One region of the Shewanella yunxiaonensis genome, then DNA from elsewhere that is predicted to be linked to it. Evidence: predicted binding sites of a transcription regulator. Region 1 holds the regulator's gene; the other holds the start of a gene.
What was found. Region 1 encodes FliA, which starts transcription of late flagellar genes. Its sites were predicted from a motif close to CTAAAGNTNNNNNNNNNNNNGCCGATA; they were not measured.
Positions count from the first base shown of each region.

Region 2: the regulator FliA is predicted to act here: its motif matches at 4,455-4,481, upstream of pomA (flagellar motor protein PomA).

Region 1 is NZ_CP073587.1:1,129,546-1,139,250, forward strand. Features, by position in the region: gene flhB (flagellar biosynthesis protein FlhB) at 1-1,114, shown strand, start outside; gene flhA (flagellar biosynthesis protein FlhA) at 1,174-3,273, shown strand; gene flhF (flagellar biosynthesis protein FlhF) at 3,286-4,668, shown strand; gene KDN34_RS05320 (MinD/ParA family protein) at 4,673-5,554, shown strand; gene KDN34_RS05325 (RNA polymerase sigma factor FliA) at 5,547-6,269, shown strand; gene cheY (chemotaxis response regulator CheY) at 6,315-6,698, shown strand; gene KDN34_RS05335 (protein phosphatase CheZ) at 6,712-7,449, shown strand; gene KDN34_RS05340 (chemotaxis protein CheA) at 7,465-9,705, shown strand, end outside.
Region 2 is NZ_CP073587.1:2,517,994-2,527,698, reverse strand. Features, by position in the region: gene KDN34_RS11525 (patatin-like phospholipase family protein) at 1-1,090, opposite strand, end outside; gene dxs (1-deoxy-D-xylulose-5-phosphate synthase) at 1,218-3,095, opposite strand; gene ispA ((2E,6E)-farnesyl diphosphate synthase) at 3,117-3,998, opposite strand; gene xseB (exodeoxyribonuclease VII small subunit) at 3,999-4,238, opposite strand; gene pomA (flagellar motor protein PomA) at 4,633-5,400, shown strand; gene KDN34_RS11500 (flagellar motor protein MotB) at 5,405-6,346, shown strand; gene thiI (tRNA uracil 4-sulfurtransferase ThiI) at 6,482-7,936, shown strand; gene KDN34_RS11490 (transcriptional regulator GcvA) at 8,117-9,028, shown strand; gene KDN34_RS11485 (alpha/beta fold hydrolase) at 9,009-9,659, shown strand; gene KDN34_RS11480 (DUF423 domain-containing protein) at 9,656-9,705, shown strand, end outside.

The DNA.
Region 1 (9,705 bases):
GGAAAAGACCGAACAGGCGACGTCGAGGCGCTTAGAGCAGGCGCGCGAAAAAGGTCAGGTTGCACGTTCTCGCGAGTTAGGTACTTCGGCAGTGTTGTTGGCTTCAGGCATTGGCCTGTTAGTGCTGGGACCCGATATCGCCCGCAGTCTTAAGTCGGCGATGACCGATATTTACACGATGGATCATAGTCAGATCTTCGACACCAACAGTATGTTTACTGTGTGGCAAACTGTCATCAGTGATCTTGGCTGGCCGATATTGGGCTTTATTGCCATGCTCGGGGTGATCGCTTTCGTTGGTAACATAGTGCTTGGCGGCATCACTATCTCCTCAGAAGCCATCATGCCGAAAGGCAGCAAAATGAACCCGATGACGGGTCTTAAACGTATGTTTGGTATCCAAGCCTTAGTTGAACTCACCAAAGGGATTGCAAAGTTTTCAGTGGTCGCCATAGCGGCTTATCTGTTACTCACATATTATTTCCCGGAAATCTTAGGCCTGTCACATGATAATCTGCCGGGAAATGTTGCGCATGGGCTTAAGTTGCTGATTTGGATTTTTATTTTGCTGAGTGCATCGACCCTTCTGATCGTGGTTATCGATGTGCCATATCAGCTATGGAATCACAATAAGCAGTTACGGATGACCAAGCAGGAAGTGAAAGACGAATACAAAGACACAGAGGGTAAGCCTGAAGTGAAGGGACGTATTCGTCAGTTGCAGCGGGAGATGGCACAACGACGGATGATGTCTGAGGTGCCCAAAGCGGATGTGATTGTGGTTAACCCGGAGCATTTTGCGGTCGCACTCAAATACGATGCGAAAAAGTCTCCGGCGCCGTATCTGGTTGCAAAAGGGACTGACGAAATCGCCTTTAAAATCCGAGAAATTGCCCGGGAATATAATGTGCCCATTGTCGCCGCACCATTACTTGCTCGCGCGATTTACCATACTACAAAACTGGAGCAGCAAATTCCTGAAGGTTTGTTTACCGCTGTTGCTCAAGTGCTGGCCTATGTTTATCAGTTACGACAGTACCAGAAAGGCCGTGGTCGGAAACCTACACCGTTGCCACTTAACCAGCCAATACCTGAAGAATTCCGCCAATATTAAACGGTGATTGGCCTGAATTTTGCCTAATGGGACTAAAGTGTCAAAACTCAGGCTGAAAGATGGATGTAAGAGCGACATTCGGGCAACTGCGCCAGGTTAAACCTGCCACCTTTAAAGGGATTGGTACTCCGCTACTGGTGCTCGCCGTGCTGGCGATGATTGTGCTTCCGATGCCGGCGTTTCTGCTGGATATTCTGTTTTCATTCAACATTGCACTCGCATTGGTGGTGTTGTTGGTGGCGGTGTACACCAGTCGGCCGCTGGATTTTGCCGCATTTCCCACCGTGTTACTGGTCGCCACTTTGCTACGTTTGGCGCTGAACGTTGCCTCTACCCGAGTCGTGTTGCTGGAAGGTCACAACGGTCCGGAGGCGGCCGGTAAGGTGATTGAAGCCTTCGGAACTGTGGTGATTGGTGGCAATTATGCCGTAGGTCTGGTGGTCTTTCTGATCCTCATTATCATCAACTTTGCCGTTGTTACTAAAGGCGCTGGCCGCATCTCTGAAGTCAGTGCCCGCTTTACCTTGGATGCGATGCCTGGCAAGCAGATGGCGATTGATGCCGACCTTAACGCAGGCATTATCAATCAGGATCAAGCCCGTCTGCGCCGTGCGGAAGTAACCAGTGAAGCCGATTTCTACGGGTCTATGGATGGTGCCTCTAAATTTGTCAAAGGCGATGCTATCGCCGGTATTCTAATACTCTGCATTAACATCGTGGGCGGTTTTATCATCGGGATCGTGCAACATGGTTTGAGTTTCTCGCAGGCGGTTGAAATTTATACCTTGCTGACCATTGGTGATGGTTTAGTGGCACAGATCCCAGGCCTTTTATTGTCTATCGCTGCGGCCTTAATGGTGACACGGCAGAATGAGTCTGGCGATATGGGGCAACAAGTCGTTCAGCAGATGTTCGACAATCCTAAGTCACTGATGATCGCTGCCGCCGTGCTGTTCGTTATGGGCATTGTGCCTGGCATGCCACATCTGGCATTTCTTTCCTTTGCGTTGTTGGCCTCTACCGGCGCTTATTTCATTTTTAAACGTAACGAAAAGAATAAACAACAGGCGTTGGACCTGGCCAAAAAAGGTCCGACCGAAAAAAATCTTAATGAACCCAAAGAACTTAGTTGGGATGATGTTCGCCCCGTAGACACCATCGGCTTAGAAGTGGGTTATCGTCTGATCCCGTTGGTTGATAAAGGGCAGGGCGGTGAACTTCTCAGTCGTATTAAAGGCGTACGCAAAAAGTTATCGCAGGAACTGGGATTCCTGGTTCCTGCTGTGCACATTCGCGATAATTTAGATCTGTCACCTAGCGCCTATCGTATCTCACTGATGGGGGTAGCTTGCGGTGAGGCCGAAGTACGCCATGATTGTGAACTGGCAATCAATCCTGGCCAGGTGTTTGGCAAACTCGATGGTGTAGAAACCAAAGATCCGGCGTTTGGCCTTGATGCGGTGTGGATTGCGCCTGAATTACGTGAACATGCGCAGACGCTTGGCTATACCGTGGTGGATACTTCAACTGTTATCGCTACCCATTTAAGTCAGTTGCTTACAAATAATGCGGCCAAGCTACTTGGTTACGAAGAAGTACAACAGCTGCTGGATATGCTGGCCAAACGTGCGCCGAAACTGGTGGATGGTTTTGTGCCTGACGTTATGTCGCTGGGTAACGTTGTTAAGGTGATGCAGAACCTGTTGAATGAAGGTGTTTCGGTGCGCGATCTGCGCACTATCGTCCAGACCTTGCTGGAATATGGACCGAAGAGCAACGATACCGAAGTGTTAACGGCTGCGGTGCGTATTGCGCTTAAACGCATGATTGTACAAGAAATAGCCGGTCCGGAAGCAGAAATCCCTGTCATTACTTTGGCGCCTGAGCTGGAACAGATGTTGCATCAGTCTATGCAAGCGACAGGCGGTGAGGGGCCGAATATCGAACCCGGGTTGGCAGAGCGGATGCAAAAATCCCTTGCCAGTGCAGCACAGAAACAGGAGATGGTGGGACAACCCGCTATTTTGCTGACATCGGGTATGCTGCGCGCCACTTTGTCACGATTCGTCAAGCACACTATCCCGAACTTACGGGTGATCTCATATCAGGAAGTGCCTGATGAAAAGCAGATCCGTATTGTTTCCGCTGTAGGCCAGTAGGAGTAACGAAGAGTGAAAATAAAAAGATTTTTTGCCAAAGATATGCGTGCTGCGCTGGCACAGGTAAAAGACACCCTTGGGGCGGATGCGGTCATTATGTCTAACAAGAAAGTCACTGGCGGCATTGAGATTGTGGCGGCAGTTGACTACGACGAGCCGCAGCCAACTGTGGCACCGGCACCAGTATTTAGCGATCTCAGTGAAGATAAAGTGTCTTTGGGACATATACGTACCGAAAGCAAAGCTAAAACTGCACCCGCCGCAGACTCGTTACAGGCATTACTGGAAAGACAACACAACCGACTGAATCAGCAATTAGCGAAACAACCGCAACCAGGTAAAGAGGATGAATTACCCGCCTGGGCACGCGGCCTAGCAAATGATGCCAGCAGTAAGCCAAAGCAAAATCAGCCGGATATTGGTGCAGCGTCTACACTCAGTAGCAAAAATAACAATGTCAAACAACAGCAGGAGCTGGAAGCCATGCGTCAGGAGCTGTCCTCTTTACGCAATCTGCTGACTCATCAGGTGAACGAGTTAATGATGGATTATAAGAATCGCCATGATCCAGTGGGCGCAATGCTTGAGCGGCGGCTGCTGGAAGCGGAATTCGCCCCTCAGGTTGCTAATAAATTAGCGTCATTATCACAGCATTATTCTCCGGCTGATCTGGTAAAAGCGTTGCCACAGTCACTTGCTAATCTGCTGAGTAACCAAGGTGATGATATTGTACGTCAAGGGGGCATTGTAGCCTTGGTGGGTCCTACCGGTGTCGGTAAAACCACCACTTTGGCGAAAATTGCCGCAAGATTTATTGCGCATCACGGTCCAGATTCCGTGGTGTTAATCACCACCGATCATTATCGAATCGGAGCCTTTGAGCAATTGGCAACTTATGGCAAGATAATGGGATGTCCGGTAAAGCAAGCCCAAGATCTCAATGAGTTGGAGCAGATTGTTTATCAATTCCGCAATCGTAAACTGGTATTGATTGATACAGCTGGTATGGGGCAGCGGGATATGCGGTTGTGTCAGCAACTTGACAGTCTAACTGCCAACAGCCGCTTGCCTATCCGCAGCTTTTTAGTGCTGCCATCTACTGGACAACGGCGGGTGTTGCAAGAAGCTATCAGCCAATTCAAGCGGATTCCGCTGGCTGGCGCTATATTAACTAAGCTGGATGAATCGGTGTCCTTGGGGGCGGCGTTAAGTGTGTTAATCCAAAGTGGTTTATCGTTGAGTTATACCACTGATGGACAAAGAGTGCCGGAAGATATGCAAGTCGCTGATACGTTAGGATTGGCGAAGCAGGCTCTGGCTGTTTTAAACCGGACAGAAGCGACAGATTTTAACCCTGAATCCAGGTCACCCGAAATGACCTATGCATTTGAGTAAAGCTATGACCCGGGATCAAGCGAGTGGTTTACGAATGATAAATCAACAACAAAACGATAAAGTAAAAGTAATTGCCGTTACCGGTGGCAAAGGTGGCGTTGGTAAAACCAGCGTTGCAATTAATACTGCCGTGGCGCTCGCAGAAAAGGGCAAGCGAGTAATGGTGCTGGATGCGGATTTGGGGCTGGCTAACGTCGATGTGATGCTGGGTCTCAGAGCCGAACGCAATCTTTCCCATGTGTTGTCCGGTGAAGCTGAACTCGATGACATTATAGTGCGTGGTCCTAAAGGTATTGGGATTATTCCCGCTACTTCAGGTACTCAGGCCATGGTAGAGTTGAGCCCGGCGCAACATGCCGGGTTGATTCGTGCCTTCAGCGAAATGAAAACTCAGTTTGATGTACTCATTGTGGATACTGCTGCTGGCATTTCCGACATGGTGCTGAGTTTTTCCCGGGCCTCACAAGATGTACTGGTGGTGGTTTGTGACGAACCGACATCAATTACTGACGCCTATGCGCTGATTAAAATTCTTAGCCGCGAGCATGGCGTTTTCCGTTTTAAAATTGTGGCGAATATGGTGCGCAGTTTGCGAGAAGGGATGGAACTTTTTGCCAAACTCAGTAAAGTCACCGACCGCTTTCTGGACGTTGCGCTGGAGTTGGTCGCGACGATTCCCTTTGATGAAAACTTACGCAAGTCGGTTCGTAAGCAGAAACTTATTGTGGAAGCCTTTCCCAAGTCCCCAGCCAGTATCGCTTATCATGGCTTAGCCAATAAAGTGATTAGCTGGCCGATACCGCAACAACCCGGCGGTCATCTCGAATTCTTTGTCGAACGTTTGGTACAAAAACCTGAATATCAGGAGGAAGGTACCAGTGAATAAAATGGCCGCAGCGTATGCCGGTTTTGACGATAAAAGCTCAATCGTTAACCAGTATGCGCCGCTGGTGAAACGGATTGCGCATCATTTACTGGCACGCTTACCGGCTTCTGTCCAACTGGATGACCTCCTGCAAGCTGGCATGATGGGGTTGCTGGAAGCCGCCGCAAAGTTTGATGGTAGTAAAGGCGCCAAGTTTGAGACTTTTGCTGGGATCCGTATTCGAGGCGCGATGATTGACGAGATTCGTCGCGGTGATTGGCTACCACGGTCGGTGCATCGCAATCAACGGCGCATTGCTCAAGTCATTGATGAACTGGAACAGGAGTTGGGGCGCGATGCTCGCGATGTCGAGATTGCGGAACGACTGGAAATGCCACTTGATGAATATCATCACATTCTAAGTGACGTATCTTGCGGTAAAATCATAGGAATTGAAGATCTTGGTGGTGCACCTGATGCTTTTTTCGCCGATGAAATGGCGGCAGATGACACCTATGAGATGCTGGCAAATAATCAGTTTCGTGACGCTTTGGCCGAGGCGATCAAACTTCTGCCGGAAAGAGATGCGCTTGTTCTGTCGCTTTATTATGATGAAGCACTCAATTTGAAAGAAATTGGCGCTATTTTGGATGTTAGTGAGTCTAGAGTCAGTCAGATCCACAGTCAGGCAATGCTACGACTCAAAGCTAAGCTCAGGCATTGGACACAGAATTAAGCAGTTTTTGAGCGGTTTTTAAAATTCAGCTCTGCGGAGGAAACTTTGGATAAAAACATGAAAATTCTTATTGTTGATGATTTTTCAACGATGAGAAGAATTATCAAAAACCTGTTGCGGGATCTTGGGTTTAACAACACCCAAGAAGCCGATGATGGGTCAACTGCGCTACCAATGCTGCAGAAAGGTGATTTCGACTTTGTCGTCACCGATTGGAATATGCCGGGGATGCAGGGCATTGACCTGTTAAGAGCGATTCGAGCTGACGAAAATCTGAAAAATATTCCGGTGTTAATGGTAACTGCTGAAGCCAAACGCGAACAGATCATCGCCGCCGCTCAAGCAGGGGTCAACGGCTATGTCGTTAAACCATTTACTGCGGCAACCCTGAAAGAGAAGTTGGACAAAATTTTTGAACGACTCGGTTGATTTCGGGGGAGCTATGATGGCTGAAAAAAACGCGCTCATTACGCTAGAACAAGCTCAGCATTTAGTCGAACTGCTATCGGCCGGACAACAACAACAAGCGGATGAAGTCGTTCGTGAGTTATGCCAGCCTATCCAACAGGAACTGTTTGCCGAAGTCGGTAAACTGACCCGACAGTTACACAATTCGTTAAATGAATTTCCGATTGATAGTCGTTTGGTGGAGCTGACCAATAACGATATCCCTGATGCGAAGGAGCGTTTGAGTTTTGTCATCGATATGACGGAACAGGCGGCCAACAAAACGATGGATGCCGTAGAAGAGTGCCTGCCACTTTCCGATGCGCTCAGTGTCAGCTTGACCAATATCAAACCTTCCTGGGACAGACTGATGCGCAGAAATCTTTCCCTTGAAGAGTTTAAAACGCTTTGCCATGACGTACAGCATTTCATGGCGCAAACCGAAGCAGACTCAAGCCGCTTACATGAATTGCTGAACCAGATTTTGTTAGCGCAGGATTTCCAGGATCTCACTGGGCAGATGATCCGCCGTGTGATTGATTTAGTAAAAGAAGTCGAAAGTAATTTAGTGTCATTGTTGACCATGTTTGGGGCGCAGCCCAATGAGAGCCTTACCAGCGTCAGAGAAAATAATATCGATGCTGAAGGCCCTATTCATAATGCCAGTAGCCGACAGGATGTGGTGGCAGGCCAAGATGAAGTGGACGATTTGCTCTCAAGTCTTGGGTTCTGATGAGGAGTCATATTGATGGCCTTTGATGTTGATGAAGAGATCCTGCAGGATTTTTTAATCGAAGCCGGAGAGATTTTGGAATTGCTTCAGGAGCAGTTAGTTCAGCTGGAGAATAATCCAGATGACACCGACTTATTGAACGCAATCTTTCGTGGCTTTCATACCGTAAAGGGCGGTGCCGGCTTTTTGGGACTAGCCCCTATGGTGGATGTCTGCCACGAAGCTGAAAATACCTTTGATTTATTGCGTACCGGCAAACGCAGTGTCAGCGCAGAATTAATGGATATCATCCTGCAAGCGCTGGATGCCATCAATGTGATGTTTGGTCAGACTCAAGCAGGAGAAGAGCAACAACCCGCAGATCCGCAGCTGCTGGCCAGTCTCAAACTGTTGAGTTCCGGCGCACCATTACCCTCTGAATCTGGGGCAGGTGCAGCTGTCGACGTCGCTAACGAAACTGCCATCGCTGATATGGCCGAGACAGAAGCTGCTGACAGCGCTGATGCATTATTTGACGAGATGTTGGCGTCAGTTTCTCCGGTGGAAACACCCTCTGCTTCCGCACCAAAGCCTGCTGCTGACAGCGGCAGCATTGACGATATCGATGAAACTGAATTTGAAGCGTTACTGGATGCCTTGCATGGTCAGGGCAAGGGGCCATCTACCGCGGTAACACCAGTTAAGGTCACCCCCGCATCCCCCCAAACCGCTGATGATATTACAGATGATGAATTTGAAGCCTTATTAGATGAGCTACATGGCAAAGGCAAATTCTCCAATAATCCTGAAGCCAAGCCAGTCGCGGTCGAAACCAGCGGCCATCAGGTGGATTCAGATGAGATATCTGAAGATGAATTTGAAGCGTTGTTAGATCAACTGCATGGCAAGGGTAAGGCTCCAGGACTAGAAGCCGCTGCTGAAAAAACATCAGTGGCCGCGGCAGCTAAAGCACCTGTAACACCCAAAGCGGCTGAAACCATCGTATCTGCTGCTAAAACCGTCCCCACGGAAACTAAAGCTCCAGTTCCCGCCAAAGAAGTTGCAACCAGCAAAGCAGTTGCCAGCCATCCTGGTAATAGTGCGCCGCAAGCGGAAACCACTGTACGTGTAGATACCGCGCGACTAGACCAGATTATGAATATGGTGGGTGAGCTGGTACTGGTTCGTAATCGACTGGTGAGTCTTGGCGTTTCTCGTGAAGATGAGGATATGAGTAAAGCGCTGGCAAACCTGGATCTGGTGACATCAGATCTGCAAGGTGCCGTAATGAAAACCCGAATGCAGCCAATTAAAAAGGTGTTCGGGCGCTTTCCGCGAGTTGTACGCGACCTGGCGCGTAGCCTCAACAAAGATATTGAATTACGCATGGTGGGTGAAGAAACCGACCTGGATAAAAACTTAGTAGAAGCTCTGGCAGATCCGTTAGTACACCTGGTCCGTAACTCTGTAGACCATGGAATTGAGATGCCGGACGTGCGCGAAGCCTGTGGCAAGTCTCGTACGGGGATCATTACCCTGGCAGCGAGTCAGGAAGGCGACCACATCCTCTTGAAAATTGAGGATGATGGTGCGGGTATGGATCCGGAAAAGCTGAAGGCAATTGCCATCAAGCGTGGTGTGCTGGATGAAGATACTGCCGCCAGAATGTCTAATCAGGATGCCTATAACCTGATCTTCGCCCCCGGATTTTCCACAAAAACCGAAATTTCTGATATCTCTGGGCGTGGCGTGGGCATGGATGTGGTGAAAACCCGCATTACGCAGCTTAACGGCTCCGTGCATATTGATTCAGAGAAAGGCAAGGGTACTCGCCTTGAAATTAAAGTGCCGTTGACTTTGGCGATTATGCCAACGTTGATGGTCGAGGTGGCAAAGCAAGTGTTTGCGCTACCTTTGTCCAGCGTGAATGAAATCTTCCATCTAGATCTGGGTAAAACCAATGTGGTGGATGGCCAGTTGACCGTGATTGTCAGAGACAAAGCAATACCACTTTTTTATCTGGAACAATGGCTTAATCGTCATCCCCGGAGTATTAAATCAGGTGAAAAGCGCCTGGGGCATGTAGTCATTGTGCAGTTGGGGTTAAAGCATGTCGGCTTTGTCGTTGATGCATTAATTGGTCAGGAAGAAGTGGTGATCAAGCCATTGGGTGCCCTGTTGCATGGAACTCCAGGGATGGCCGGTGCCACCATTACGTCTGATGGAGGAATTGCGCTGATCCTGGACGTACCGGGATTGCTAAAGCATTACGCTTCC
Region 2 (9,705 bases), 1.4 Mb from region 1:
TCATGGCATCATTGAACCCCAGTTCAATCAGGGTTCCAGTATAGGCTTTTTCGAACAGCAAATATGACACGATACTGGACTCTGACTGACTGTTAATGCCGATAAGTCCCAGGAGTCGCCTGATTGCAAACGGTATCTCCATGTAAAAACGTTTGGCAATTTCACTCAGGTCTTCACTGGGCTTAATGACTAATGTATCAATGTTTCTCAGGCTCAGCAGTTCACGACTGGTGGGGGGGATCAATGATAGCGTACCGTTAACGCGGGTCAGACGTTCCAGGTCGCTATTTAACGTATCAGAAAATATGGTATCCAGCAGATGACCTGCAACCGTAGCGGTTTTTGGATGATATTCCAGATCTTTCGGTTGTTGTTTATGCGGGCTTTCCAGGTTAATTACCATAATCCGACTGGCCCCCAGGTGAATGGGGCAGGAAAGCGGCGCCAACTGATGCACAGAACCATCGCCGTAGTACCATTTTCCTAAACGAATAGAGGGAAATACTAACGGTATTGCGGAACTGGCCATCAGATGTTCAGTGTTAAGCCTTGTGCGTACGCCGCTTCGGCGAGCTCTGCGCCAATCATCTAATTCGCTCTTGGCCTGAAAAAAACTTACGGATTGGGAGTTGTTGTAACACGAGGTGTCAATGCTGATAGCCGTTAAATGACCATTTTCAATATTACGGTCTATCCGCTCAAAATTAATCAGCTCGTTCAGTAAATCTCGTAATGGGGCATTATCCAACAGACTGCCGGCATCGGTGTTGGCCAGATCTGTTTGCATTCCCTTTAAGAACATCGCGCTGAGATGTTGCAACACGCCGGGAATGGAGGATTTATAAATCCGACTGGTATCCAGATGGCGCCAGATCCATTCGAGTTTTTTTACTCCCAGGTGGAAACAAGAGGCATGGGTTGCCATCGCGGTACCATTGATGGCACCGGCGGAGGTGCCACAAATGACATCAAAAGGGATACCGTGATTACGTGGATACAGTTGTGCCAGCGCTTTAAGCACGCCAACTTGATAGGCGGCTCTGGCACCGCCACCCCCTAACATCAATGCACAGCTTTCCTTGACTGCCATTCCCCTTCACCTAAATGACTGCAACGCGTTTTTAAGAGTTATCAGTGTAACTATAGCGCGGAAGCTTTTGAAGATGTGGACGGATCACATAAAAAAGCCAACCTTTTTAGTTGGTTGGCCTTATGTTTTAGGCATTTAATTGCTTCAAAAATGCCGTTATCTGGGCTCGTATCCCGGGAGCGTCCAATTGCAGTTCTTCAACGATCTCCTGCGGACTGCCATGTTTGATAAATTCATCAGGCAAGCCCAACTGTAACACCGGTTTACGCAGCTGCTTTTTCGCGAGGAATTCCAGCACACCGCTACCGGCACCACCGATAATGGCATTTTCTTCGAGAGTAACCAGCACTTCGTGAGTTTCAGCCAACTGTGTAAGCAAGGCTTCATCTAACGGTTTCACGAAGCGCATATCCGCAACCGTAGCATCCATTTCTTCTGCCACTTCCAGCGCAGCAGCCAACGGTGTCCCAAAGCTAATAATAGCTAGCTGCTGCCCCTGACGCTTAAGCACGCCTTTACCAATGGGCAGCGCTGTCATCTGTTCTTCCTGATGGGCACCGGTGGCACTGCCACGAGGATATCGCACCGCTGCCGGTCCATCTTGATAACAGTATCCGGTATACAGCATTTGCCGGCATTCGTTTTCATCGGAAGGTGCCATGATCACCATATTGGGAACACAACGCAGGAAGCTCATGTCAAAAGCACCCTGATGGGTTGGACCATCTGCACCGACAATGCCACCGCGATCAATAGCGAACAACACCGGCAGTTTCTGCAGGGCCACATCGTGAATAACCTGATCGTAGGCGCGCTGTAGGAAAGTGGAGTAAATTGCAACAACAGGTTTGTAGCCTTCAGCGGCAAATCCGGCACCTAAGGTTACGGCATGTTGTTCGGCAATCGCCGCATCAAAATACTGTTCCGGGAATTTCTGAGAAAACTCCACCATCCCAGAACCTTCACGCATGGCTGGAGTAATGCCAACCACTTTGTCGTCTTTTGCGGCAATATCACACAGCCATTTGCCGAACACTTCAGAGAAGGTGGGTAAGCCAGGTTTGGTGGCTGGTTTGCGGAATTGACTCGGATCGAACTTAGGCACGGCATGCCAGCCAATAGGATCTTTTTCCGCTGGCTCATAGCCTTTGCCTTTTTTGGTCATAATGTGCAGCAGTTGCGGCCCGCCCAGATTGCGCATGTTACGCAGGGTTTCCACTAGTGCATTCACATCGTGACCATCAATAGGGCCGATATAATTAAAACCGAGCTCTTCAAACAAGGTGCCCGGAACCATCATACCCTTAAGATGTTCCTCCGTCCGGCGAGCCATCTCCTTGATAACCGGCATTCCCTGCAGCACTTTTTTACTGCCTTCACGAATACTGGAATAGAAGCGGCCTGACATCAGTTGGGCAAAGTGTTTATTCAGTGCACCTACGTTTTCGGAGATAGACATCTCGTTATCGTTAAGTACCACTAACATATCTTTGTGCAGATCGCCGGCGTGATTCATGGCTTCAAACACCATCCCACCAGTCATGGCTCCGTCACCGATAACCGCGACAACGCGGCGGCCTGCCTGTTCTTTATCTGCAGCAATTGCCATTGCCAGCGCCGCCGAGATTGAGGTACTGGAGTGACCGACACTGAAGGTGTCATAGTCACTTTCGCCGCGCCATGGGAATGGATGCAGTCCACCTTTTTGGCGAATGGTGTGCATCTGATCGCGACGTCCAGTGAGGATTTTATGCGGATATGCCTGATGGCCGACGTCCCACACCAATCGGTCAAACGGCGTGTTATACACATAATGAAGTGCTACGGTAAGTTCCACTGTGCCTAATCCAGAAGCAAAATGGCCGCTGGATTGCCCTACGGATTGCAGCAAAAAAGCCCTGAGTTCGTCGGCAAGTTGCGGCAATAATGCCTGTGGCAACTGGCGCAACTCTTCGGGTGTATTGGCTTGGGCCAATACCGGAAATTGAGTGATATCCAGACTCATAAGGAGCTACTTTTGTCTCTTTTATACTCGCCGCTCAATAATATAGCGAGCGAATTCAGCAATTAGTCGGCTATTGTAGGGCAAATTCCCCAAGGCTGATAGTGCCTCTTTTAGTAGCGCTTCAGCCGTTGCTTTTGCCCCAGCTAATCCCAATAATTTAGGGTATGTACTCTTGTTGGAACGGGTATCGGAACCTTGTGGTTTGCCCAGTTCTTCGGTACTGGATGTGATATCCAGAATGTCATCTTGGACTTGAAATGCCAGTCCGATGGCATCAGCATAGGCCAATAGTTGCTGACGCTGTTGTGCATCTACGTTGGCAGCAATAACAGCTAATTGCACTGCACAGCGAATTAAGGCACCTGTTTTTAGACGGTGTAAGCGGGTCAGCTCACTCAGCGGGATTTCTTTATCTGTCGCCGCCAAATCCAGTGCTTGCCCGCCACACATGCCGAGATAGCCTGAGGCGTTGGCCAATGCCTTAATCATGAGGAGTTGCTGCTGGGCGCTGAAATCGCCAGTTTCTTGGCTGATCAGTTCGAACGCCAATGTCTGCAACGCATCCCCGGCGAGAATGGCTGTTGCCTCGTCAAATGCGACATGAACTGTTGGCTGGCCGCGCCGCAATTCATCATTGTCCATGGCGGGCAAATCATCGTGAATCAACGAATAGGCGTGGATACATTCAATGGCTGCGGCGCAATTATCTAAGCGCTCGGCAGCAACACCTAACATCTCTCCCACGGAATAGACCAAAAACGGGCGAACTCGTTTACCACCCAACAAGACACCGTAACGCATCGCTTCTTGTAATCGTGGTTCACTGACCGGCAGCGCGTCAAAAATTGCAGTAAGATGCTGATTAATACGTTGTTGGCAGCGATTGATGGCATCAGTTAACAATTACTCTTCCTCGACATCAAATGGACTCAGTGGCGCTTGTGCATCATCGGATAATAAGATGGCAACCTTTTGCTGCGCTTGCTCTAACTTATTTTGGCTACTGCGGACCAGATTAATTCCACGTTCAAATTGCTTGAGCGCATCATCCAGCGACACTTCACCCTGTTCGAGCTCAGTCACTATCTGTTCAAGTTGATTCAGGGATTCTTCAAAACTGAGATTCTCAGGTTTTTTAGCCACGTTGTTTTCCTTGGATTAACACTGCGGACAGAGTATACCAGCGATCCTCTTGCGGAATCGAGGCAGGGTCTGCAAAGGGGTCAGGTTAGGACTGGCGGCAGTTTTATCGGTTGACACGTTATAGCAGCGCTGGCGTAGGGTCAAATGCCAGCGCTGGTAATTTGCTCAAAAGCACGCTTTGCGACAAAAATATTTTCGCCCCGGAATAAAATCCCTCTAAACTTGCCTAAGTTTGGTCCGATAAACAGAAATAGAAGCCGTTGAAAAGCGTGACATTCCCTTTCCGTGGCTGTGTTTGGACAAGCGACAGCCAGTTTTCCGGATTTTGCATCATGATATCCTGCTGGTCGATGGGTGAGCGGATGGGACGACAGTACAGACTCGAGGAGCAACAGTGGATTTAGCAACCCTGATAGGCATTATTGGCGCATTTGGTGTGATGTTCTGGGCCATGGTCAGCGCTGGCGGTATTTCCGTTTACATTGACGTTCCTTCGGTATTAATTGTGTTCGTTGGCTCTCTCTTTGTGGTGATGATGAAGTTCAATCTCAAGCAATATCTCGGTGCGATGAAGATTGCCGCCAAAGCCTTTATCTTCAAATTGGATAATCCAGAAGATCTAATTGAACAGTCGGTCACTATGGCAGATGCTGCCCGTAAAGGCGGTTTCCTGGCATTAGAAGAAGCCCAGATCTCTAATACCTTTATGCAGAAAGCTGTCGACATGCTGGTGGATGGGCATGATGGCGATGTTGTGCGAGAAGCGCTGGAAAAGGACATTGCACTGACCGAAGAGCGGCATAAATCCGGCATCGCTATCTTTAAGGCGTTTGGGGATGTTGGCCCGGCGATGGGAATGATTGGTACCTTAGTGGGGTTGGTGGCGATGTTGTCTAACATGGATGACCCTAAGTCAATCGGTCCCGCAATGGCTGTAGCCTTGCTGACCACCTTGTATGGTTCGTTGATGGCGAACCTGCTGGCACTGCCGATAGCTGACAAACTGGCGTTGCGTATGAGCGAAGAAATGCTTAATCGCAACCTGATTATGGATGCGGTATTGGCCATTCAGGATGGTCAGAACCCGCGCGTCATCGAGAGCTTCCTGAAAAACTATCTGGCTGAGAAGAAACGTAAGATAGAAACCACGAGCGGGGAATAGCGTCATGGCGAAGCAAAAGTGTCCTGACTGTCCACCCGCAGCACCGCCTTGGCTAGCAACCTTTTCTGATCTGATGTCATTGCTGATGTGCTTCTTTGTGCTGTTGCTGTCTTTTTCCGAGATGGACGTGCTTAAATTTAAGCAAATCGCTGGTTCAATGAAATATGCCTTTGGTGTCCAGAACAAAGTTGAAGTCAAGGATATTCCCAAGGGAACTTCGGTGATTGCGCTGGAGTTCCGCCCCGGGCGTCCGGATCCGTCACCGATTGAAGTGATAAACCAGCAAACCAATGAAATGACGCAGCCGACGTTGACCTTCCAGGCGGGTGACGATGAAAGCGCCGGTGGTATTCAGAAGCAGCGCGGTGACCAGCGTGGTGGTGAGTCAACGGCAACGGCACAGGAACAAGCCGAGGCCAAACGTACTCAAGAGTATGAAGCCACGCAAAAGCAGGTTAACGATCAAGCGAAAAAAATGGCAGAAAAGCTCAACAAGGAAATCGTTGATGGTGCCATCGAAATTGAGTCTTTGGGACAACAGATCATCATTCGCATCCGGGAAAAAGGCTCTTTTGCCTCCGGTTCAGGTTTTTTGCAGCCACAATTTAAATCGGTGATCCGGGCGATTGGTGAGTTACTGAAAGATGTGCCTGGCATAGTGACGGTATCCGGTAATACCGATGATATCCAGATCAGCAACGAGCTCTATCAGTCGAACTGGGATCTGTCAGCGCAAAGAGCCTTAGCGGTCGCGCACGAACTTATTCGGGTGAAAGGGTTTGATCCTGAACGCATGAAAGTGGAGGGCCTCGCTGATACCAATCCACTGGTGCCGAATGACAGTGCTGAACATCGTGCCCGTAATCGTCGGGTAGAGATTGCAATTGAACAAGGCAAAGCCAAGTTATCGGATGAACTTCAGGTCACGCCCAATCAAGCCCAATAGCAGTAACAACCAACCGGCACTTGGGCAGGTTGGTTGTTACTGGAAGACTTTTCCCGCGATGCTGGGACTGTTCCTGTCACTTTGCTATAATCCCGCGATTGCGTTTTTGACCTCGTTTTATGCTGCGGAAAATCCATGAAGTTTATCGTTAAGCTGTACCCCGAAATCATGATGAAGAGCAAGCCAGTACGTTTGCGCTTCACTAAAATGCTGGAATCTAATATCCGGAATGTACTGAAAAAAGTTGATGAAGGTGTCACTGTGGTAAGACAGTGGGACCGCATCATGGTCGGGGTACCACAGGACAAACCAGAACTGCTGGACAGTGTTGGCGAACGCCTGACTTGTATCCCAGGGATCGCGACTGTTGCTCGTGTAAATGAATACACCTTCCAAACTGTACACGATATCTATCTGCATACCTTGAAAGCCTTTGGCGATGAACTGGCAGGTAAGACCTTCTGTGTCCGGGTTAAGCGTAGCGGACATCATGATTTCACCTCTATTGACGTGGAAAAATATGTTGGCGGTGGACTGAATCAGCATACAGAAGCTGCCGGTGTAAAACTCAAGAACCCGGAGATCACTGTTAATCTGGAGATTAACAACGATAAGCTGTATCTGGTGGAGAAAAAAGTATCGGGTCTTGGTGGCTTCCCGATGGCGACTCAGGAAGATGTGTTGTCATTGATCTCTGGTGGTTTCGATTCCGGGGTGTCCAGCTTCCAGTTTATTAAGAAAGGGGCTCGTACCCATTACTGCTTTTTCAATCTCGGTGGTGCGCAGCATGAAATCGGCGTGAAGCAGGTGGCGCATCATTTGTGGCAAACCTATGGTGAATCCCATAGAGTTAAATTTGTCACCATTCCTTTTGAACCGGTAGTGGCAGAAATTTTGGAACGTATTGATAACGGCCTGATGGGGGTTATCTTGAAACGTTGCATGATGCGTGCGGCGAGTCGGGTGGCTGAACGCATGGGAATTCAAGCGTTAGTGACAGGCGAAAGTCTGGGGCAGGTGTCCAGTCAGACCCTGACTAACCTCAATGTGATTGACCGTTGTACTGATACCTTGATCCTGCGGCCACTTATTACCATGGATAAGCAAGATATCATCAATGAGAGCCGCAAAATTGGTACTGAAGATTTTGCTAAATCGATGCCAGAATATTGTGGTGTTATTTCTCAGCGGCCAACGGTAAAAGCAGTATTGGCAAAAGTAGAAGCTGAAGAACTTAAATTTTCTCCGGACATGCTGGATAAAGTCCTGGAAGCTGCAGAAGTGATTGATATCCGGGAGATACCAAAAGCAATGGATACCAAAGTAACCGAAACAGAAACTGTCTCCAGCGTCGGCGCTGAGCAGGTGGTGCTGGATATCCGCGCCCCTGAAGAGGAAGAACGTCATCCATTGGCGGTGGCTGGCGCTGAGGTGCTTCATATTCCATTCTTTAAGTTATCCAGTGCATTTGCGGAGCTCGATAGCAGCAAGACTTACCTGCTTTATTGTGACCGCGGGGTAATGAGTAAACTGCAAGCCTTGTATTTATTGGAACAGGGCTATGACAATGTGAAGGTTTATCGACCTTAATTCGCTGTTTTGCAAACTGGCCGCATCAAGTGATGCGGCTTTTTTGTAGGCAATTCGGGGCCATAAAGTTGCTGAACTGTGCAGTTTCGGTGAATCCAGATAAAAATACTGGCACTCTCACATGATTAAATGTAACAATCTGGATTAGAAAAACTAATTAAAAATTTGGAATGGATGCTCATGTCAAAGCGACTTCCCCCGCTCAATGCCGTTAAAGCGTTTGAAGCTGCTGCTCGTCATCTCAGTTTTACCCGCGCAGCTGAGGAACTGTTTGTGACACAAGCGGCGGTTAGCCATCAGATTAAAGCATTGGAAGATTTTCTGGGGCTGAAATTGTTCCGCCGTAAGAATCGTTCGTTGTTGCTGACGGAAGAGGGACAGAGTTATTTTCTCGAAATCAAAGACATTTTTGGGCAATTAGCTGATGCCACTGACCGATTGTTAGCGCGCAGTGCTATTGGCTCATTAACGGTCAGTATGCCGCCCAGTTTCGCGATTCAGTGGCTGGTACCCCGCTTGGCAAAATTCAGCGAGAAAAATCCGGATATTGATGTACGTATCAAGGCCGTTGACAGCGCCACAGATTCATTAGCCGATGATGTTGATGTCGCTATCTATTACGGTCAAGGTAATTGGCCGGGATTGCGCTCAGATAAATTGCGTAACGAAGTGTTGATCCCTGTGTGTTCGCCATTGTTACTCAAAGGTCCTAAGCCGTTAGAGAAACCCTCAGATCTGAAATTTCATACATTACTGCATGATATGAGTCGCCATGATTGGCAGGCTTGGTTCCGGCAATGTGGCGTCACGGACGTTAATGTAAATCAAGGGCCTATTTTCAGTCATTCTTCTCTGGTGTTGCAGGCCGCAGCTCATGGTCAGGGCGTGGCGCTGGGTTACAGCGTGCTAGCAAGACCGGACATCCTGGCCGGGCGGTTGGTATGTCCTTTCCAAGAAGTGTTGGTCAGCAAAGATGCTTACTATCTGGTGTGTCAGCAAAAACATGCTGAGCTTGGAAAAATAGTGGCGTTCCGGGAGTGGATGCTGGATATGTTTGCCGAGGAGTCCCGCAGTGAGTTGTTACCCGGATAATTGGCGGGTAGATAAGGGCAATGCTGACAGCAACACTGTGGTGCTATTCGCCCATGGTGCTGGGGCAGATATGGACAGCGAATTTATGGTGGCTATTGCTCAAGGTCTTGCCGCAAATGGCCTAGATGTTGTCCGGTTTAATTTCCCCTATATGGCAAAGTGCCGTCTTGATGGCAAACGGCGCCCACCAGATCGCGCACCGGCGTTACTGGAGAATTTCCGACAACAATTGCGATTAGTCACAGAACTATTTGCACCTGACCAGATAATACTGATGGGTAAGTCTATGGGCGGACGTATGGCAATCATGTTGGCCTCAGAAGATTTGCTGGCCGAGGTGCGCGGTGTAATCTGCTTGGGTTATCCATTTTTGCCTAAAGGTAAATTGTTGCCGCGATTGGAGCCACTGCAGCAATGTCGGCTACCATTAATGATTTTTCAGGGAGAACGCGATAGTTTTGGTGGTAAAGTCCAAATACCACAATGGCATTTGCCAACTTCGTTAAATCTCAATTTTGTTGATGATGGCGACCACAGCTTTGTTCCGCGAAAAGCTGCTGCTACCTCATTAGCAATGAATTATGCCAAAGTGATCGATGGATCACTGTCGTTTATCAGGAGTTTGTTATGAAAAAAGGCCTGTTTATGTTGGCCTCCATCAGTGGTTTTTTAGCTGT